DNA from 2 places in the Spiractinospora alimapuensis genome. Region 1 is predicted to be linked to the other one. Evidence: riboswitches for the same ligand, from Rfam matches in the RefSeq annotation. Region 1 holds a riboswitch; the other holds the start of a gene.
What was found. A riboswitch is a leader RNA that binds a small molecule or an ion and turns the genes downstream of it on or off. The one in region 1 is predicted to bind thiamine pyrophosphate.
Positions count from the first base shown of each region.

Region 2: linked by a shared signal. The riboswitch ahead of thiO (glycine oxidase ThiO) and the one ahead of tenA (thiaminase II) in region 1 are both predicted to bind thiamine pyrophosphate.

Region 1 covers NZ_CP072467.1:492,112-502,930, forward strand. Annotated here, with positions in the region: gene J4H86_RS02165 (AmiS/UreI family transporter) at 1-383, opposite strand, end outside; gene J4H86_RS02170 (FmdB family zinc ribbon protein) at 393-668, opposite strand; gene J4H86_RS02175 (substrate-binding domain-containing protein) at 746-1,831, opposite strand; gene J4H86_RS02180 (MarR family transcriptional regulator) at 1,968-2,441, shown strand; gene J4H86_RS02185 (multidrug effflux MFS transporter) at 2,397-3,680, opposite strand; partial or broken gene J4H86_RS27560 (NADPH:quinone reductase) at 4,074-4,229, shown strand; gene J4H86_RS02190 (zinc-binding dehydrogenase) at 4,295-4,930, shown strand; gene J4H86_RS02195 (Uma2 family endonuclease) at 4,939-5,544, opposite strand; gene tenA (thiaminase II) at 5,648-6,298, opposite strand; TPP riboswitch at 6,289-6,403, opposite strand; gene sigJ (RNA polymerase sigma factor SigJ) at 6,434-7,417, opposite strand; gene J4H86_RS02210 (TIGR03621 family F420-dependent LLM class oxidoreductase) at 7,480-8,400, opposite strand; gene J4H86_RS02215 (5-formyltetrahydrofolate cyclo-ligase) at 8,509-9,246, shown strand; gene J4H86_RS02220 (class I SAM-dependent methyltransferase) at 9,298-10,053, shown strand; gene J4H86_RS02225 (response regulator) at 10,121-10,759, opposite strand; gene J4H86_RS02230 (sensor histidine kinase) at 10,756-10,819, opposite strand, start outside.
Region 2 covers NZ_CP072467.1:1,161,550-1,172,368, reverse strand. Annotated here, with positions in the region: gene J4H86_RS05425 (sodium:solute symporter family transporter) at 1-291, shown strand, start outside; gene J4H86_RS05420 (thiazole synthase) at 782-1,591, opposite strand; gene thiS (sulfur carrier protein ThiS) at 1,599-1,799, opposite strand; gene thiO (glycine oxidase ThiO) at 1,841-3,019, opposite strand; TPP riboswitch at 3,014-3,127, opposite strand; gene J4H86_RS05405 (Rv2175c family DNA-binding protein) at 3,247-3,606, shown strand; gene thiE (thiamine phosphate synthase) at 3,675-4,346, shown strand; gene J4H86_RS05395 (zinc-binding dehydrogenase) at 4,457-5,428, opposite strand; gene J4H86_RS05390 (SDR family oxidoreductase) at 5,571-6,461, opposite strand; gene J4H86_RS05385 (polyprenyl synthetase family protein) at 6,530-7,618, opposite strand; gene metF (methylenetetrahydrofolate reductase [NAD(P)H]) at 7,726-8,688, shown strand; gene J4H86_RS05375 (GNAT family N-acetyltransferase) at 8,800-9,378, opposite strand; gene J4H86_RS05370 (SAV_6107 family HEPN domain-containing protein) at 9,658-10,110, shown strand; gene bldD (transcriptional regulator BldD) at 10,296-10,790, opposite strand.

The DNA of each region.
Region 1 (10,819 bases):
AAGAAGAGGAACCACAGGACGGCCCAGTACAGCCAGATCACGGTGAAGGGCCAGTCGCCGGCCAGTACCGCGGACTGCAGCGACATGGCGATCGCGCTGAGCGCCACGAACAGCGAGAACCATCCCAGCCCGCGCGGGTCCCAGTCGGTGATCGCGTTGATCCCGACCCAGAGGTAGGTGAACCCGAAGAGGTACAGCGGGGCGGCCTCCAGAACCGACGCGGTGTCGCCGTTCTGGATGAGGAGGACCGTGGGGCCGACGACCTGGAGGGTTCCGACGAAGAGGTTGAGGGGGGCGGCGGCGCGGGGGCTGATGGTGCCCAGCAGCATCAGCCCGTTGACCACGAGAACGGCGCCGACGTAGAAGAGGCCGGTGGCGACCATGGCCGCCGCCTAGGGGCGAGGGAGCATCGCGTGGCGGGGGTCTGTTGGCGCGGCTGGGGCGCTCACGGTGGGTGCGGACCGGACGACGGCGGGGTTCTCCGCGCTCGCCTGCGCCCGTTCGATCGCGCCGTGGCTGGCGCGACGCGCCCCGCCCAGCATCGGGGCGGTGAACGCCCGCCGCGCGTCCTGGCCGCAGTGGCAGGACGCGCGCGGCGCGGCGTCACCCATCGCCGCGGCGTGTGTGGTTTCGTGCCCCTCGGGACACCGGTAGAGGTAATCGACCATGACCATCTCCTTTCAGTTGAAAATGAATCAAATGAAAGGAAAAGTCAAGCAGGTTCGGTGATCTTCTCCGGGGTGTGTCAGAGTCGGGTGATGATGTCGAAGGACGTGCCCTCGGCGTTGGCCAGGTAGACGGGCTGGCGTACGTGGGCGCGGGATATCTGCATGGTCCCGCGCGGGCCGTCGTAGCCGACCTGATCGCCCACCGCGGCCAGCCGTTCGGCCTGGATGGTGCCCGCGCGGCGCGCCAGTGCGCTGAGGGCCATGATCCCCTCGAAGCAGGACTCCGCCATGTTGTTGAGGGCGGGCGCGGTGGGGCCGTGCATCCGCGCGTAGGCGGAGGTGAGGTCCATGGCCGAGGCCGTCGCCAGGGACCGGAAGTAGGCGGCGGCCACGAACAACCCGCTGGTCGACTCCGGGCCGCTGCCGAGGAGCATGTTCTCCTCCATCAGCGGACTGAGGCGGCGGATGGAGTCGTGCAGCCCCCACGCGGCGAACTCGCGGTTGAAGTGCACGGCGTCCTGACCCACGAGGAGCATCAGGACCGTGTCGGGGCGGCTGCGGGAGATCCGTGTGAGCACCGACCGGAAGTCGTGGGTGCCCAGGGGGACGAAGCTCTCCCCCACCAGCCGAACCCCCAGCCGCTGGGCGTAGGAGCGAACGGCCCGCGCGGTTCCCCTCGGCCAGACGTAGTCGTCGCCGACGAGGAAGATCCGGCGCATACCGAGTTCCGCCCGCATCCACCGCAGCGCCGGCGCGATCTGGTCGGGAGGGGTCTCCCCGGAGCAGAAGACGCCGTTGGCGCTCTCCCCTCCCTCGTACAGGGAGGTGTAGACGTAGGGGACGTGCCCGGTCACGACCGGAACCAGGTGTTGGCGCACCTGGGAGATGTGCCAACCCGTGACGGCGTGGATCGCGCCCGACCGGACCAGGGAGCTCACCGTGGCGGCCACCTCGGACGGAGGGGCACCGCCGTCGATGACGACGGGACGGACCGCGCGACCCAGGACCCCACCGTCGGCGTTGACCTCCGCGACCGCGACCTCGGTCACCGCCTCACAGGAGGGGCCGAAGATCCCCGCGGGGCCGCGCAGTGGGATCACCACGCCGACGGGAAAGTCGGCGTCGGTGCGGGACGGTTCGTGCGTGGGGCAGCGACAGTCCACGTCCGCTTCCTTCCGTTCGCGACCACCAAGATGGCGACCCGCGTGTCCCGGGCGCGCGCCGGGATGCTAGGTTCTCGCCGGTTGGAATCTTCTCGGACGGAAATACTGTGATCAAGAGCGAGTGCAGAGGGGGACGATGAGCCAGCAGACCGTGACGTCCCCGGTCGATCCCCTCGTCCTGCGACACGTCGCCGCCGAGCTGGATCGGCGGGCGGAGCGCGTGGTGCGGGAGTTCGGCCTGACCGTCGACCAGTGGCGCATGCTGGAGATGCTGAGCACTCGGGACGCTCCGACGATGTCCGCCCTGGCGACGGTTCTCGGTCTCACCGGTGCGACGACCACGCGGATCGCGGACCGGCTCGCCACCCAGGCCCTCGCCTACCGTGACGCCGACGCCGGAGACCGCCGCAGGGTCGTGCTCCGACCCTCCCGCCGCGGCCTCGCCCTGTACGAGCGGCTCGCCGCCGAGGTGCACACCGCCCAGGACGACGTGCTGGCGCCGTTGGACGAGGCGGAGCGGCGCACCCTGACCCGTCTGTTGCGTCGGGTCGCCAGTGGCCCCACCTCAGGCGTGGGCGAGACGGCGGGCCCGGAGGAGGCCGTGTCCTAGGAGCCCGGTCGCGGCGACGATGGTCCCGAACATCACGACCGTCATGCTCCCCAGGGACGCCTCTCCGTGGGCGGTCATCCCGGCGAGCGCCGACAGCCCGCCGCCCAGGGCGAACTGGACCGACCCCAACAGCGCGGACGCGCTACCGGCGCGGGACTGCGGCTGACTCGACAGGGCGATGGTCGTCGCGTTCGGCGAGATGAAGCCCGTACTGAACATCATGGCGAGCAGCGCCACGGAGACACTCAGCAGCCCTCCCCCGCTCACCGTGATGGCGGCGAGCGCCACGACGCTGACGAGCGCGCCGACCAGGCCGCCCAACAGGAGCCGCGACATGGGGATCCGGTTGATCAACGCCGCGTTGACCTGGGTTCCCAGCACCATGGCGATCGTGTTCACCGCGAAGATCAGGCTGTACTGCTGCGGCGTCGCTCCGAGCTCCGTCTGGGAGACGAAGGAGAACGACGCGACGTAGGTGAAGGTCATCGAGAAGCTGAGCGCCAGCGTGAGTGCCGGGACCACGAACCGCGCGTCGCGCAGGAGGTCCAGGAACACGCGGCTGGCCGCACCGAGCCGCAGGGGTTGCCGCTGGGCTCTGGGCAGGGACTCCGGCAAAACGAACGCGACCAGTCCGGCCGAGACCAGCCCCGCGACACCCAACACCACGAAGGAGAGCTGCCACGGGCCGACCAGCAGGAGCTGGGCCCCGAGGATCGGTCCCAGCATGGGGGCGAGCCCCACGAGGAGGATCAGACGGGAGAAGAACCGCGCGGCCCGCTCCCCGGTGAAGAGGTCCCGCACGATGGCCCGCGACACCACGGCACCGGCCGCGCCGGAGAGGCCCTGCAGGAAGCGGAGCAGGATCAGGGTGTCGGCGTCGGTGGCGACGACCGACAGGAACGAGGTGAGCGCAAAGATCGAGCTGCCGACGAGGAGCGGCATGCGTCGCCCCACCGCGTCGCTCATCGGCCCGATCACCAGTTGGCCGAGCGCGATGCCGACCATGATCGCGGTCAGGGTGAGTTGGATCTGGGACTGCGGCGCCCCGAGGTCGGTGGCGATCTCGGGGAACGCGGGAAGGTAGAGGTCGGTCGCCAACGGACCCACCGCCGTCAACATGCCCAGCACGAACACGAGGAAGGCCACCGAGCGCCGCTTGGGCGCGGGTGTCTCCTCGGACCGCTGGTGCTGGTGCTGGCGTTGCCGAGGCGGTGCGGGTCGGGTGAGGACGTGCGTCATCAACGCTCCGAATCCGGGGTGCGTGGAAGTGGAAGAGATACGGACGCGCGCTTGGGGCTCCGCATACTCGACGTGCAACACCACGACCCGGGCAGACAGTCCGAACATTCCCGTTATCTCGCCGTGATCTGAATTACGTCGAGGGACGCGGCTGACCAGGGCGGTCGAGCGTGACGCGGGTCATTGACCTCCCTCCCCCACGCGCTTGACCTCAACCGGACTTGATGTTGAAGGCTCAAGGCACGACACGGAGTGGGAACGAAGGCGGTGGAGTCGATGCGCGCGATTCGCGTGAGGGAGTTCGGCTGGCCGGGAAACCTGGTCAGCGAGCTGGTGAGCGATCCGGTGCCCGGGCCCGACCAGGCGCTCATCGACGTGTCCTTCGCCAACGTGATGTACGTGGACACACTCCTGCGGGCCGGACGGTGCGACGACCTCCTCGACGTCCGCCCGCCCTACGTACCGGGCAGCGGCGTCGCGGGAACGGTGCGCCGAATCGGCGCCCACGTCGCGCCGGAATGGCTGGGTCGGGACGTCATCGCCGACATCGGGATCGGTGGCTACGCCGAGCGCGCCGTCGCCCCGGAGAGCTCACTGATCGAGATCCCACCGGGATGCCGCACGAGTCGGCCCTCGCGGTCCTCTCCGACGGCGCCACGGCGTGCTGGGCCAGCGACACCGCGGCGTTCCGCGCCGGCGAGTGGGTCCTCGTCACGGCGGCCTGCGGCGGCGCGGGCAGTCTGGTGGTCCAGTTGGCCCGTGCCGCCGGCACCCGTGTGGTGGGCGCCGCGTCGGGACGGCTGAAGCTGGACCGGGTCCGCGCGCTGGGCGCGGAGGCCGTCGTCGACTACTCCCAAGCGGGCTGGGCCGACCGGGTTCGAGACGTCACCGACGGCGCGGGAGCCTCGGTCGTCGTCGACGGAACCGGCGGTCGGCTGGCCGAGATCGCCTACTCGACCCTCGCCGACGGCGGGACCTTCGTGTCCTACGGAGTCTGCGACGGACCGGCCGTCGACGTCGACGAGCGGGAGGCGGCGGCGCGCGGGATCGGCATGCGTCGACTCGTCGGGTGCGCGGCGCCGCGCGACGACGAACAACGCCTGACCCGCCGCGCCCTGGACCTCGTGCGACGCGGGGAGCTCACGCCGCTGATCGCGCTCACCATTCCGCTGGACCGCGCCGTCGACGCGCACATCCTCCTCGAGCAGCGCGCCGCCGCGGGAAAGGTGCTGTTGGTGGTCGGCGGGTGAGGGGCCCTTCAGTACAGGGCGCGCACGTCGATGTCCACGGCGAAGGGGACGGAGAGGCGGAGCCGGCCGCGTTCGATGCCAGTGGCGACGTACTGGCCGGTGGTGTCGTCGAGCTCGTAGACGTGCACCACCGGCCTCGCGTTCTCCTCTTCGACCCGCCAGAAGTGCCGGATCCCCGCCTTGGCGTACTTCAGTGGTTTGGTCTCGCGGTCACGTTCCTCCGACTCCGGGGAGACGATCTCCACGACCAGCAGGACGTCCTCGGGCAGGAGATAGGTCCGGCTCGCGTCCCGCACCGGCTCGTGGAACACCACAACGTCCGGCTCCGGGCGTTGCCGATGGCCCAGCTTGATCGTCATCTCCGGCTCGACACGCACGCCGGGAGGGGCCGCCGCATCGAGCGCGGCCCCCAAGCGCATCATCACCCGGGCGTGGAAGGACCGCTGGACCCACCGCACCACGAGCACCCCGTCGAGGAGTTCGACATGGCGGGGAGCCGCCCCGGGGAGGTGGTCGAGGTCGTCGGCCGTCCATCCTCCGGGTGGTGCGGCGAGCCAGTTCGGCAGCGACGCCGCCGGTTCGGGGGCTGGTCCTGTGGAACTGGACAACGCCATGGGCCTCCGGACAGCTCGGACGACGCGGGTACCGCGACCCTAACTCACGTCGCCCGAGCGCCGTCGCGCCTTCGTTGGGCCTGGAGGCCGGTCCGATCGACCGTCAGATCGGCCAGGTCTCCTCGCGCCAGGCGGCGTCCCAGAACATCCACTCGTAGGTGGTGGCCCGCAGGAACGCCTCGCGCATGCGGGAGACGGTGAAGTCGTCGGCGCGGTCGGCCAGCCGGTCGGCGATCGTCTTGACCTGTTCGGTGGCCTTGGCGAAGTCCTCGTCGGCGTAGGTGGCGATCCAGTCCGCGTAGGGATGGCCGGTGAGGTCACCGGCCTTGGCCATGAGGCGGTCGCCGACGTCGCAGTACACCCAGAAGCACGGCAGCACGCCCGCCACGAGTTCGGCGTAGCCCTGGGTCTGGGCCAGGGACAGAACGTAGGACGTGTAGGCGTTGCAGGTCGGTGAGGGCTGGAGGTCCTCGGCGACCGCGCCGACGTTGCCCTCGTGCAGGGAGCTCTCCACGACGATGGCGTCGTGGGCGGCCTTGGCGAAGAACGCGATCTCGTCGGAGTGGTCGGCCTTCGAGGCCGCGGCGGCCAGCGCGCGGCCGAATCCCCGGAGGTAGAGGGCGTCCTGCGTCATGTAGTACTCGAACTTCCGCCGTGGCAGGGTCCCGTCCCCCAGCCCCTTGACGAACGGCAGGTCGTCCATCGCGTCCCGTGTGGCCTTCGTGGCGTGCCACACCTCAGCGCAAAACCCCATTGCGGCGGTCCCTTCGCTAGCGTGATCTAGATCAGGTTCGACGGGTGTTCTCTCAGCGCCAACCGCGGTCGAGTGGTCGCGATCGGCGCACCCCGCGCCCGTTTTGTCCGACCCTATCGGCCGGACCGGTCCCGATCAGGAGGGGGTCAGCTCGCGGAGCTGGCGCGAGACGTAGGCGAGTTTCTCGGGGTTGGCCACGTTGAGGACGTGGGTCACCTCGCCGTCGAGGAACGTGAACTGCTGCACCAACAGGGCGGCGCCGTCGGCGAGGGTGAGGAGTCCGTGGGCTCCGTTGATCTCGGCGGCGGTGGCCACGGCGACGGACCGTCCCTCGGGCGAGAAGGTCAGAGCCAGAGCGTCCGCGAAGGGAGCCGTCGTGACCGCGTAGCCGCGGGTCTCGGCGAGACGGATGAAGCCGGCGAGGAACCGGGTGACACGATCCGCGCCGACCACCGGGCGCCGTCCGGCCGTGACCTGCCCACCGCCGTCGGAGGTGGCGACCACGTCGTCGGCGAGCCGCTTCTCGAACGCCGACAGGCTTCCGCCGTTGGCCGCGTCCAGGAAGAGCGCCACGATGTCCCGGGAGTCCTGGTCCGAGGGGGCGAACCGGCGCCGGTCCCCCGCCAGTCGCTCCCTGGCCCGACGCAGGAGCTGCCGGGAACTCGCCTCCGTACCGCCCAGGATCGACGCGATCTCCTGGTGCGTGTGTCCGAAGGCCTCCCGGAGCACGAACACGGCGCGTTCGCTCGGGGTGAGCCGTTCCAGGAGGGCGAGAAAGCCCAGTGAGACCGATTCTCGTCGCTCCGCGGTCTCCTGCGGATCCAGCACGCCCGACACGACGGGCCCGGTGAGCACGGGCTCGGGCAGCCAGGGCCCCACGTAGACCTCGCGGCGGGCACGGGCCGAGGTCAGTCGGGTACGACACGCGTTCATCAGCACCGTCGTCAACCACGCCGCCGGATTGTCGACGGCCTCCTTCTCAGCCGCGTGCCAGCGAAGGTAGGTGTCCTGCACCACGTCCTCGGCCTCCACCGCCGAGCCGAGCATTCGGTAGGCGAGGGAGAGGAGTCGGGCACGGTGCGACTCGAACTCGTGGACGGACGGGTGCTCGGCGGCCATGACATCAGCATCGCACGACCCTGGGTGGTGGCCGAAGCGGTGTCGGCCACCACCCACACGACCTAGGTGGTCGGTACCGCGGCCTCCGCCTCCAGCCGACGGACGTGCGGAATCACCTCCGCCAGCGCGTCCCGGAACGGCCCGTGGGTACTGAAGTAACCGAACCCGAACGTGTCCCGCAGATCCAGCAGCTTCCGGGCGTTCTCCTCGGGGGAGCCGACCAGAACGTAGGGGTTCTCCAACACTTTCTCCGCGGTGTCCAGCCCGGTCGCACCGAAGCGATCCGCCAGGTCCGCGGCTGAGGCCTCGGCGTCGTCCGTGGTGAACACTGCCTGCAGCAGCACGTTGTACTCCAGCGACTCCGCCCGCGTGCCGGACCGCTGCCGGACGTACTCCACTCGTTGCCGCGTCTGCTCGTAGGAGGCGAGCAGGAACGTGCCCGGCGGCTTGCCCGGGGCGTGGATCGCTCCGCTGAAGCCGATGATGTTGGCGTGCCGCGCCGCCACGTCCAGCGCCCGGTTGCCGTGACCGCCGATCAGCAACGGTGGGTGGGGTACCTGGCGTGGCAGCGGTGACTGTCCGTCCTGCGCGAAGAGCCGATCCAGCTCCGCGATCGTGTGCTCGAGGTGGTCCATGCGCTCGGCGTGCGACGGCCACGGAATCCCCGCGGCGTCGAACTCCGACTTCATGTGCCCCGCGCCCAACCCCAGTTCGAGTCGTCCCCCCGACAACCGGTCCACGGTCGCCGCCTCGCGGGCGAGCATCGCCGGGTTCCAGAACGCCGTGTTCACCACGAGCGTTCCCAGCCGCACCGTGTTCGTGACCTCCGCGGCTGTGGCCAGCATGGCGAACGGTGACCCGACGCCAAGGTGGTCCGCGGTGTGCACGACGTCGAATCCCAGACGCTCACTGTCCCGGCAGAAAGTCCGCCAGTCCTCAACGTCGACTCCTCCGAAGTTGACTCCAAACCGCAGCTTCGTCATGACCCCGATTCAACCCGGGAGGGGAACGGCGCGCTACCCGTCTCGCTGGTTTCGGTCCCTGGTTCTCCTCTGAGCTAACACCCATGGCACGCCCTCCATACTTGCGGTATGGAGGAATTGCGGACGGAGGCCAAGACAGCGGTGCGGCTCGAGACCTGGGACGCGCTGCGCGACGCGGGCGCCGCGCGCTTTCCTGGGGTGAAGGGGCGTATCCCGAACTTCGTGGGCGCCGAGCGAGCCGCCGAACGGCTCGCCACGTTACCGGAGTGGGCGGCCGCGCGGGTCGTGAAAGCCAATCCCGACTCCCCACAGTGGCCGGTGCGTACACGGGGCGTCGCCGAGGGAAAGCGTCTGTTCATGGCGGTCCCCCGTCTCGCCGGCGACGCGCCGTTCCTGCTGTTGGAGGAGGATCGGCTACACGTCGCACCCCGCACGGCCACGTCGATCAAGGGCTCCGCCGTGCACGCCACCCCGACGCCCCTGGACACGGTGGACCGGATCGACCTCATCGTCTGCGGCACCGTCGCGGTCGACCCCGACGGTCGACGCGTCGGTAAGGGCGGCGGGTTCTCCGACCTGGAGTTCGGCCTGCTCACCGAGGTGGGGTTGGTCGACGAGCACACCGTCATCGCCACCACGGTGCACCCGACGCAGGTGCTGGAGGGACCGCTGCCCGAGACCGAGCACGATTTCCGGGTCGACCTGATCGTCACGCCCGAGGAGGTGATTCGTACGCCCGCGCCCAAGCGGCCCGCGGGGATCCTCCGCAACCACCTCACGTTGGAGAAGATCGAGGAGATTCCCCCGCTGCGGCGGCTCCTGGCGGAACGGGACGCCACGGCGTGAAGCCCCAAAAACCGGTCGCTCGTGGGAAGGGGACGATGCGACGCTCGGGACATGGGCGAATCTCTCTTTGGCGATCCCATGGCGGCGATACTCTACGACAGGCTCTACCCCTGGGGTGGCCGGTCCGGGGACGAGTTCTACCTCGAGATCATCATGGCGACGGGCTCGGTGCTTGACGTGGGCTGCGGCACGGGCACCCTGCTCCGGCACGCGAGGGACCAGGGCCACACGGGCCGTCTGGTCGGGCTCGACCCCGCGGAGGCGATGTTGGAGGTCGCCCGCGCCCGGGAGACGACCGCGGGAGGAAGCGGGATCGAGTGGGTCGTGGGCGACGCGGCCTCCGTTTCCTGGGCGGCGGAGTTCGACCTGGTCATCATGACGGGGCACGCGTTCCAGGAACTGGTCAGCGACCAAGAGGTACGGCACTCCCTGTCCGCGATGCGCGGAGCACTGAGGCGCGAGGGTCGGCTGGTGTTCGAGACACGGAACCCGGCCGTGCGCGCATGGGAGCGGTGGACACCGGACCACCCCGTGACCAACTCCCACCCCATGATCGGCCGGGTGCGCTACACCCCCGAGCTCCGCAAAGTCGACGGTGACACGGTGACGTTCACCGGCACCTACGCCGCGAACGGACTGAAGGAGCCCATCAGTGGAGAGAGCACACTCCGTTTCCTCGACGTCGACAGCCTCGACGGGTTCCTCGCCGACAGCGGACTCGCCGTGGTGGAGCGCTACGGAAGCTGGAACCGCGACCCGTTGACGGCGACGAGCCCGGAGATCATCACGGTCGCACGACGTGTGTGAGGCGCGGGTGCGTCACCAGGTCCCATGCCACTCCTACACGGCCTCACAGCGCCGTGTACACACGGTGTCACTCCATCCGAATGACGCCGCGGTCCACGGCGGCGTGGACCGCGGCGGTGCGGCTGTCGACATCCAGCTTGTCGAAGATGTGCACCAGGTGGGTCTTGACCGTGGATTCGCTGATGAACAGTTCACGGGAGATCGCCCGGTTGGACATGCCGCGGGACAGCAGGCCGAGGATCTCCACCTCGCGGGCGCTGAGCGCGGGTCGCGTGTCGCGTAGACGGTGCATGAGCCGCCGTGCCACGGACGGGGCGAGCGCCGTCTGTCCCTGCGCGGCGGTGCGTACCGCCTGGCACAGCTCCTCGGGGGGAGCGTCCTTCAGGATGTAGCCGGTCGCGCCGGCCTCGACGGCGGAGAGGATGTCGGCGTCGGTGTCGTATGTCGTGAGCACCAACACCGGGGGCGCCTCGGGGCGTTCGGTGATCCGGCGGGTGGCGGTCACACCGTCCATCGCCGCGCCGAGTCGCAGGTCCATGAGCACCACGTCGATCCCACCGCGACGTACCGCCGCCAGTGCCTCCTCACCTCCGGACACCTCGGCGACGACCGTCATGTCCGAGCGGTCGTCGAACATGGCGCGCAGGCCGCGCCGGACGACCGGGTGGTCGTCCACGAGCAGCAGCCGCAGGGGATCGTCCGTCACGTCGCCTCGCCTTCGTCGGACAGTGGCAGCCGTACCGCGATGGCGGTGCCGAGGCCCGGC
Region 2 (10,819 bases), 670 kb from region 1:
GTCCTGCTGTTGGGGGTGTGGTGGCGCGGCCTGACCCCCATCGGGGCCGGCGCGGCGATGATCGTCGGCCTGTTGCTGGTGGGAATCACGGCCACGGTGACGCTGTGGGACCCACCGGTACTCCAGGCGTTCCGCGCCCTGACCGTCTACCCGGGCCTCACCACGCTGCCTGTGGTCGTCCTGGTGGCCGTCGGGCTGTCACTCGCGTGGCGGAGGAACCTGCCCAACTCCGCTCCGGCGGCGCTCGCCACCCTGCACGGCGGGGTGCGGGAGACGCGCGGCCCGGACTGAGGCCGCGGCGCGCCGGACGGGCCATCGTGTGGGGAAGGGCCCCCGACGGGGCCGGGTGATGACCGTTCGTCGACGATCCCACCCCGTCCGTCGTACACGACGCCGCCCACCGACGCTCCAGAGCCGTTCACCGATCCAGGGCTCCAACTCCGGGCTCCACTTTGGCGGTGCGCCTAGAGTTGATCCCAGACCGCCGCGATCGTGGCTGGGACGTTCGACCGACGCTCCGGCGTCAGGAGTCCCGCAACGCAGTACGCGGGAGTGGGAGGGGAATCCACGTCGCTGGTCCGTGTCCTGGTTGACACCTCGAGTGGGGGCGGCCGGGCGGTTGGGACGACGACTCCCGCGATTCGGTGGTCTGGGGGGCGAGGAACGTGCTCCGACGCGGGCAGCGACCGTGTCCGCATCGGAGCACGTCGCCCAGCAGGCGTCGACCCGGCCGTTCGGCGCCGTCCCGCGCGCCGACGAACACCGACTCTCCTGGCGGGCGTCAGTCCTCGACGGGCGGCGACGAAGCCCAGGCGTATCGACGGGCGGGAATCCGACCCGCCAGTCGCGCCTGCCGGCCGGCCCGAACGGCGTCACGCATCGCCGACGCCATACGGCGCGGTTCCTGTGCCCGCGTGACGGCGCTGGCGAGCAACACGGCGTCGCACCCCAGTTCCATCGCCAGGGCCGCCTCGCTCGCCGTGCCGATGCCGGCGTCGAGAACGACCGGAACCTGGGCCTGCTCCACGATCAGTTCGATGTTGTGGGGATTGCGGATGCCCAGACCGGAGCCGATCGGGGACCCCAACGGCATGACCGCCGCGCAGCCCAGTTGCTCGAGCCTGCGGGCGATGATCGGGTCGTCGTTGGTGTAGGCCATGACCACGAACCCGTCGTCGACGAGACGTTCGGCGGCGTCCAAAAGCTCCACCGGGTCCGGCAGCAGGGTGTGTTCGTCCGCGATGACCTCGAGCTTGACCCAGTTCGTCTCCAGGGCCTCACGGGCCAGCCGCGCGGTCCGGATCGCGTCGACCGCGGTGAAACACCCCGCGGTGTTGGGCAGGACCTGGATGTCCAGCTCACGCAGGACGTCCAGCACCGAACCTGTCGTCGCCGGATCCACCCGGCGCATGGCCACCGTGGTCAGCTCGGTCTCCGAGGCACGCAGGGCCTCACCCAGAACGCTGAGGTTCGGAGCCCCACCGGTCCCCATGATGAGGCGCGAGGAGAACTCGACGTCCCCGACGCGCAGCGTGTCCACGGATGTGTCCGCGGCCGTGTCCGGCTGCTCCGGAGCTGCGGTTGTGGGCATTGGTGCGTCAACCTCCCTGCACCGCGGTCAAGACGTCGACGCGGTCGTGTTCGTTCAACTCGGTGTTCTCCCACTGCGCGCGGGGGACCACCGTGTCGTTCAGCGCGACGGCGATCCCCGACGACGCCTCGGTCAGCGAACGCACGACCTGCGCCACCGTGGTGGTCGCGGGCCACTCGTGCTCCGCTCCGTTGATCTGTACACGCATACGTGCTTCCTCCGTTGTCGTGGCCGCTCCGTGGGCGCGACCTACCCGATGTGACGGGTGGCGGCGAACTCCGCGGCGTAGTCGGGGACGTGGCCGTGCTCCAGGGCGTGGGAGAGGACGTCGCCGGTCACCGGACAGAGGAGCACCCCGTGTCTGTGGTGGCCGGTCGCGAGGAACAGCCCGGGAACGCGGGTGGGGCCCAGAAGTGGCGCGTTGTCCGCCGTGGCGGGGCGCATGCCCACGTTGACCTCCACGACGTCGAGCTCACTCAACCCGGGCAGGAGATCGTGTCCGTCCCGGAGTACCTGCCACAGTCCGCCCGCCGTGGCCTCGCCGTCGAACCCCCGCTCCTCTTGGGTGGCTCCCAGTACGACCTCGCCGTCCTTCCGGGGGACCGCGTAGACGGGCGTGCCGCGGACGAGTCCACGCACCGTGCGCGTCACCAGTGGCTCTCCGCCCTTCGGGAGACGCAGCCGCAGGAGCTGGCCCTTGACCGGGCGGACCCGCGGCACGTCCGCCGGCACTCCGTCGAGCAAGGACGTCCACGCCCCGGCGGCCACCACGGTGGCGGCGGCGCGGAGTTCCCGTCCGTCGTCCAGGTCGGCGCCGTGGCACCGCCCGTCGGACACGGCCAATCGTGCGGCGTGGCCGGTGACGAACTCGACCCCACGTCGCTCCGCCGCCACGCGCAGGGCCTTGGCGAGCCGCCGGGGGTCCACCGAGTCGTCCTCCGGGGCGAAGATCCCACCCCGGATGCTGGTCGCCAGCATCGGCTCCAGTCGTCGACACTCACGGCTGGTGAGACGTTCGGTCTTGACACCGAGCCGTTCGTGTAGCTCCAACAGGCGCGTCAGCACCGCGAGGTCGTCGGTGTCGAACGCGACCTGGAGTGTGCCTCCGGGGTGGTGTGCGACGTTCTCCCCGCTCTCTTGTTCCAGTTCGTGGACGAAGTCCAGGAACCGGTCCCGGGACAGCATGGCCAGGCGCATCAGAGCGTCCTCGCCGAAGGTCGCCTCCGAGGCGGGCGTGAGCATTCCGGCCGCCACCGGGGACGCTGCTCTCGGTGCGTGATCGTCGACGACCACGACCGTGGCGCCCGACCGGGCGCGGAACCAGGCGGTGACCAGTCCGGGCAGTCCGGCGCCGACCACCAGGGTGTCGACGGGTTCCGGTTCGGGGTGCGACGACTCCGCCGCGTTCGGGGTCGTGCCTCGTGTCATCGCGTTCACCACTTCCTTCGCCGGGATGATCCGGATCAGGTTCATGCGGTCGGAGACCGTGGAGTCTCCCTCTCAGCCGAGTTCCGCCCGGCTCCCGCGGGTCCGTTCCGCCCTCCATCGTAGGTGGTCGGTCGAACGGCGGGACTATGCGGAGTGCCACCCACGGGAGGCGGGCTTTGGCGCTTCCGGCAGGTGTAGGGAGGCCCGGAATGTGGAAGAGTGGGGACGTGACACAGATCGATCATGACACCGAGACGCTCATCGGTGAGTGGCTCACCCTGAACGACGCCGCCAAGGCCCTGTCGACCAGCCCCAACCGCGTGAAGCAGCTCGTGCGGGACAACAAGCTGACGGGGATTCGTCAGGGGGGCACCATCACGATCCCCGCCGCCTTCATCGTCGACGGCGAGGTGCTCAAAGGTCTCGCGGGTACGCTCACCGTCCTCGCCGACGCCGGGTTCACCGAGAGCGAGGCGTTGCGGTGGCTCTTCACCGCCGACGACACTCTCCCCGGCACGCCGATCGAGGCCCTGACGAAGGACCGCGGGACCGAGATCCGGCGCCGCGCCCAGGCCCTGGCCATCTAGCCCCGGGGGACCGGCGCGTGGTGTGACCGCGCGGCGGCGGCTGGCCCACCGCGTCCTATCCTGGGGGCGTGACCACTACTCCTCCACGCGAACGCCTGCGCCGTGCCTCGTTGTACCTCTGCACCGACGCGCGCAGGGACCAAGGTGACCTGCCCGAGTTCCTCGACACCGTGCTAGCGGCCGGGGTCGACATCGTCCAGCTCCGGGACAGGTCCCTGGACGTCGTGGAGGAGCTGGCCGCGCTGGAGGTGTTCGCGCGCGCCTGCGCGGCCCACAGCGCGCTGCTGGCGGTGAACGACCGTGCGGACGTCGCGCACGCGGTCCGGCCGGACATCCTCCATCTGGGGCAGCGTGACCTCCCGGTGCCGAGCGCCCGCGACATCGTCGGCCCGGACATGATCATCGGGCGCTCCACCAACGCCCCCGACCTGACCTCCGCGGCGGCCGAGCAGGACGCCGTGGACTACTTCTGTGCCGGCCCCGTCTGGTCCACCCCCACCAAACCGGGCCGACGCGCGGCCGGCCTCGACCTCGTCTCCCACGCCGCCACGCTGAACACCACCCGCCCGTGGTTCGCCATCGGCGGCATCGACCTCGACAACCTCGACCAGGTCCTCGACGCGGGCGCCCGCCGCGTCGTCGTGGTCCGCGCGATCACCGAGGCGCCGGACCCCGGAGCCGCCGCCGCGGAGTTCGCCCGCCGCCTGTCCGATCGCACGCGGGACGACGCGGCAGGTTAGTCGGCGCACCAGCTACGCGTACGAGCGATGGCCCCGGCGATGCGTGGGGGCATCGACTTAACGGGGGTCCACTGGTGACCCCCGCTCGGCGCGTTCTCGGGGCAACGGTGTCAGGGCACCAGCAGCACCTTGCCGACGACTCGCCGGTCGGCCAGGTCCCGGTGGGCTTCCGCTGCCCGCTCCAGGGGCAGAGTCGACCCGATGTGCGGGTGGATCCGCCCATTTCGGGCCTCCTCCAGGGCAAGTCGGGCCAGGTCGCCCATTCCCAGCTCCTCCTGGGCCTGGATGTCGTACAGCCCCAGGGCGGTGATGCCGCGCCGAGCGGCCTCCTGCGCGTCGACCTCGGCGAAGTCACCCCCGGCGGTTCCGTAACTGACGAAGCGACCTCCGTCGACCACCAGTGGGAAGGCGGCCGAGCCCAGTTCCGCGCCCGCTCCGTCGATCACCACGTCGACCCCGGCGCCACCGTTGAGGGAACGGACCCGGTCTACCCAGTCCGCTGCGGTGTAGTCCACGGTCTCCTCCGCGCCCAGGGACCGGGCCAGTTCCCGCTTGTTCGGGCTGGACGCCGCGCCGATCACCCGCGCCCCCGCGAGGCGGGCGAGCTGCACGACAAGATTGGCCGCACCACCGGCGGCGGCCAGGACCAGCACACTGTCGTTGCGGCGGAACCGCGCCGCCCGCCGCAGGCTCATCGCCGTGGCGCCGTCGACCAACAGCGCCAAGGCGTACTGGGGGTTCAGCTCGGGGGGCACCGTGAGCAGTCCTGCCTCGGGGACCACGACCCGCTCGGCGTACCCGCCGTTGTCCGTTCGGGTGAGCACGAGGGTGCCCTTCCAGGACGGGTCGACTCCCGCGCCGATCTCGGCGACCCGCCCCACGACACTCCCCCCGGGCACGTATGGTGGCTCGACAGGGAAGAAGTCCTGGGCGGAGCCGGACCGTATCAGGGTGTCCAGGTAGATCACGTTGGCGGCCTCTACCGCCACGACCACTTCGCCGGGTCCCGGGTCGGGTTCCGGAAGCTCTGTGGCGACCAGGACCTCCGGGCCGCCGAACCGGATCGCTTGTACCGCGCGCATAGTGTCCTCCGCTTCGATTCCGATACGGAGATTCTGATACTTGAACCAAACTTGAAGTCAAGTGCTTGGCGCGGTCGCCTTGAGAGCGGTGAGACCCCCCGCACGGAGCACGAGGTGCATGCGGGGAGAGGCTTGTCTTCGATCAGATTTCCACGTGTGCCAGGGCGGTGGGGTGGTGGCGAAGGAAACCCTCGATGGATTGGGGTGGGCGGCCGGTGAGGTCGGAGACGGCGGGGCTCACCGTGTCGAGTTCTCCGGCGGCGATCGCGGCGTAGGAGCTGGCCCAGCCGAGGATTCGCCAGTCCTCATCGCTCAGGGTCCGTCGGGAGGCGAGGGCCTCCTCCCAGGTCTCCGGGACGTAGGCGATGGTCTTGCCGGTGAGCCTCGACAGCCGGGACACGGTGTCACCCAGGGTGAGGGCCTCCGGGCCCGTGAGGTCGTAGGTGTGGCCGTCGTGGGCTCCGCTCTGCGCGTCGGTGAGGACGGCGGTCGCGGCCGCGGCGACGTCCTCGCGGGCCACCCAGGCGGTACGACCGCCTGCGGCGGGGCCGCGGACCACACCGGAGTCGTCGACGAACCCGGGGACCCCGTCGAGGTAGAGGCTGGGCCGCAGGAACGTCCACCGCACGCCGGTCGCCTTGATGTACTGCTCGGTGTGGAAGTGGTCCCGCGCGAAGGTGAAGGTGGCGTCGGCGGCCGCGTTGAGGAACGACAGGTAGACGATGCGTTGGACGCCCGCCTCCACCGCGGCGTCCACGGCGGTCAGGTGCTGGGCGACGCGGTCGGGGGCCTCGGTCGCGGACACGAGCATCAGCGTGTGGACGTCCCGCGCGGCTCGGGTGAACGTGGCGGAGTCCAGATAGGAGGCCATGGCCGCCTCGGTTCCGGGGAGCTCGGGTGCCCGGTTCAGGTCACGGATGATGAGGCGCTGGCGTAGCCCCTGCCGCGCCAGGCTCGCCGCGACACGCTGCCCGACGGCGCCGGTCGCTCCCGTGACCCCGATGACTCCTGAATCAAGTTCGAACTCACCCATGTGGCCCATTCTCGGGTACTTACCCGAATTCGGGGAGCCGGCTCGCGGGTCGGGAGAAACCCGGACGTTTAGGAAGTGCGTGTGGTGGCGGTGTCGATCAGGTGGTCGAGGGCGTCCCGGGCCTCGTCGCGAAGGGACTGTGCCAGCGGCCCTCGTAGCGCCGTCCGCGCCGACGCCGCGTACTCCCCGATTCGTTCCTCGCACGCGGCGAGGGCCCCGCAGCCAGCGATGAGGTCGCGCATCCAGGCGACGTCCTCCGCTGACAGCGTGGGGTCCCCGAGCAGGTCCTGGAACCGCGCGCTGTCGGGGGCGGCGGCCCGGGCGATCGTCTCGGCGACCAGGACCGTGCGCTTGCCCTCCCGCAGGTCGTCTCCGGCGGGCTTCCCCGTGCGCTCGGGGTCACCGAAGACCCCCAGGACGTCGTCGCGGAGCTGGAACGCGACACCGATGGTGGCGCCGTAGGTGGCGTACACCCGCTCCAGGTCGGACTGCCCACCCGCGAGGACGGCCCCCAGGAGCAGGGGGCGCTCGACGGTGTACTTCGCGGCCTTGTAGCGCATGACGCGCAGCGCGCCCTCCACGGTGTTCGTCTCGCGCGCCTGCTCCACCATGTCCAGGTACTGCCCGGCCATGACCTCGGTGCGCATCGCGTCGAACTGGGGGCGCGCGGACCGCAGCGCCGCCTCCCCGAGGCCGCTGTCGGCGAACATCGACTCGCACCACGCCAGACACAGGTCGCCGAGCAGGATCGCGGCCCCACGCCCGAACGCGGCGCTGTCCCCGCTCCACGCCGAGTCCCGGTGCAACGAGCCGAGGCGGTGGTGGGTCGCCGGCATCCCGCGGCGGGTGTCGCTGTTGTCGATCACGTCGTCGTGGATGAGGGCGCACGCCTGCAACAGCTCCAGCGCGCCCGCGGCCTCCAGGATGGCCGGTGTGTGCTCTCCACCCACGCCGCGCCAGCCCCAATAGCAGAACACGGGGCGGATCCGCTTGCCACCCGACAGCAGCGCGTTGAGCGCGTCGAGCACCGGTGTGAGTTCGGAGCCGATCTCCTCAAGCTCCGTCCTGCGTCGCGCGACGAACGCGGTGAGAGCTTCGTCGACACCGGGGCGTACCGGCGCTACTGGGTCACGTGAGTCAGGATGGGTCGCGGTCACCGCTCCAGGTTATCGGGGGGTTTGGGCTGTTAAGCGGCGGGTCGCCAGGACAGGGGGTCGCGGGCCACCTCCGGGGCGGTGTGTCGCCGTGGCCTATGGTTGACAGCATGCTTGGCTCAATCGAACCAACACAACGTCACACACGGAACACACGGATCGAACCAGGCGGCACCCTGACCGCGGAGGAGCTGGTGGAGAGGCCACGCAACATCCGCGATCTGTTGAAGGAGGGTCAGCCGACCTTCTCCTTCGAGTTCTTTCCTCCCAAGACGGAGGAGGGCGAGCGCAAGCTCTGGCGGGTCATCCGGGAGATCGAGGCGCTGCGCCCCTCGTTCATCTCCGTGACCTACGGAGCGGGCGGCGGGACACGCGACCGCACGGTCGCGATCACCGAGGGGGTGGCCGCCGACACATCACTGCTTCCGGTGGCCCACCTGACGGCGGTGAACCACTCCGTGAGCGAACTGCGCCACCTGATCGGCCGGTTCGCCTCGGTGGGAGTGCGCAACATCCTCGCCCTTCGTGGGGACCCTCCGGGCGATCCGCTCGGTGAGTGGGTGAAACACCCCGAGGGCCTGGAGTACGCGGAGGAACTCGTTCATCTGCTGCGTAGCGTCGGAGACTTCTGTGTGGGGGTGGCCGCCTTCCCACACAAGCATCCCAGGTCCGCCGACGCCGAGGTCGACGCCGACTACCTGGTGCGCAAGTGCCGGGCGGGTGCCGACTACGCGATCACCCAGATGTTCTTCGACGCTGAGGACTACCTACGGCTCCGTGACCGAACGGCCGCTCGTGGCTGCGAGACGCCGATCATCCCCGAGGTCATGCCCGTCACGAAGTTCTCGACGATCGCCATGTCCGAGAAGCTGTCCGGGGCTCCGTTCCCACCCAAGCTGGCCGAGGAGTTCGAGCGGGTGGCCGACGACCCGGACGCGGTGCGTGAGCTCGGCATCGACCACGCGACCGCGATGTGCGAGCGCCTGCTGCGCGAGGGCGCACCGGGCATCCACTTCATCACCTTCAACACCTCCCCGGCGACGCGGGAGATCTACCGTCGGCTGCGGGGCTAAAGCCTAGGGCCCCGGCGTCAGGAGAGGGACGCCGAAAGGAGTGCCGTGTCACCCCCGTCGGTGACACGGCACCACTGTTCGAGGGACGTCGCGCCTGGCCGCCCCCGCGCCTTAGGACGTGGAGCGCAGCGGCAGCCGCGACACCATGACGGCGAACGGCTGGTCGGGCGCCCCAGGGAAGAAGAAGCGGGGCAGCAGGTCGACGAAGCCGAATGAGTGGTACAGCCGGCGCGCCGGCGTGGGGCCCGGACGTGTCGACAACGCCGCGGTGGCCTCCGTGCGGCTGGTCGTGAGGCGGCTCAGCATCGACCGGCCCAGCCCCCGCCCCTGCCACTCCGGTCGTACGTGGACCTCGGCGATCTCGAAGACGGAACCGAACCAGGGACGCAGCGCCGCCGGATCACGCTGGGCGACCTCGGCGGTGACGATGTCGTGCCACCACTGTCCGGGACGGCCGGGAAAACCGTAGGCGAAGGCCACGGCGTCGGAGGCGTCCGGCGAACCGGGCTCGTGGGCGACGACGGCGTGGAAGCCCGCCAGGGTCGCGTGATGGCGCATGACCGCCTCCCGCGCGGGGAGCTGGTCGGGAGGAGGGGCCATCGCGGCCTCGTACACGGTGAGTAACCGCGGCGCGGCCCAGGTGAAGGCGGTCGCCCCGATCGGGGTCACCGAGACGTCCTCGGTGGTCAATCGAGGACCGATCGCTGCGGCGCGACGCGCGGCGTCCACCGCCGCGGCCGCGGGTAGGCGTCCATGGAGTGAGTCTATAGAGCGGGAACCACTGCCACTTGACGTACACGTGTTCGATGACGTCAACTGGAACCGTCGGGCAGGACGCTCGATGGATGTGACACAAGCCGCGGGTACGTGGGTCGTGTGGCGTTGGTTGCGGGACCCACAGGGGGTCGGGCGGAGGGGAAGCCGCTCGCCCCCCGGCCCGGGCCCGCACGGAGAGGTCTGGTTCGACCCATGGCCCCCTCAACGACCCGCGCGTCGACCGCGCCGCCCCCCGAGTCCACCGTCCGATCCTGCGCGTCGAGCGGTCTGGTTCCCGCCGCGCGGCGTTGGTTGGCCGCGTCCGCGCGCCACCTGTCCGAGGCGCGCGAGGGGCACGATCCTCGCGTGCGCTACATCGACGCCCACATGGCGGCGTTGCGGGCCGCGGCGGCCATGGTGGAGCAGCGTAGGGCCGAGCGGGGGAGCGGTCGGGCCAGGCCGCGCAGTGTCTGGGAGCAGCTCCCGCGGCTCGCGCCGGAACTCACGCCGTGGGTGGGGGTGTTCCTGGCGAGCGCGGAGCGCAGGGCGGCGATCGAGGTCAATCTCGCCGCCGAGGTCGAGGCGGGGGAGGTCACCGCGTTGTTGCGGGCCGCGGAGTCGTTCGTGGCCGCCGTCCATCGCCATGTGGGGGATCAGGTCCTGTGACCGGTCGCGTCGCGGGCCGCGGGGACACGGCGGGCCCGGGCTGGGGGGTGGCCCGGGATCGTGCCTCGCCGTTCCCGGGCCGGGGGGTGATCCGGGGGAAAACACGCGTCCCCCGGCCGCGGTGTCACCACCCGCGGTACGGTCCGATCCTCAGCCGAAGCGATCGACGAGGCGGTTGTGGGAGGTCAGAAGGAGTCCACGGCCCGCCGGGCCTCGGGGTCGAGGACACCCCAGGTGATGAGCTCCTCGGTGAGGTCGGCGGGGGAGCGGTCGTAGATGACGGCCAGGGAGCGCAGGTCCTCCTGGCGGATCGAGAGCACGCGTCCGTTGTAGTCGCCGCGCTGGCTCTGGATGGTGGCGATGTACCGTGCCAGCGGTCCGGCCTTCTCCTGGGGGAGCTGCTGCATCCGCTCGAGGTCGATGACCAGCTTCGGGGTCGGCCCCATGGGGGTCGGTGCCGCGCCACCCGGAAGGAGCTCCGAGAGCGGGACGCCGTAGAAGTCGGCCAACTCGGCGAGCTTCTGCACGGTGACGGCGCGGTCGCCGCGTTCGTAGGACCCGACGACGACGGCCTTCCAGCGACCGTGCGACTTCTCCTCCACTCCGTGCAGGGAGAGGCCCTGCTGAGTACGAATAGCGCGCAGGCGCGCTCCCAACGATTTCGCGTATTCCGATGGCATTTCTCGTCGCTCCTGGCCGGGGATTATCG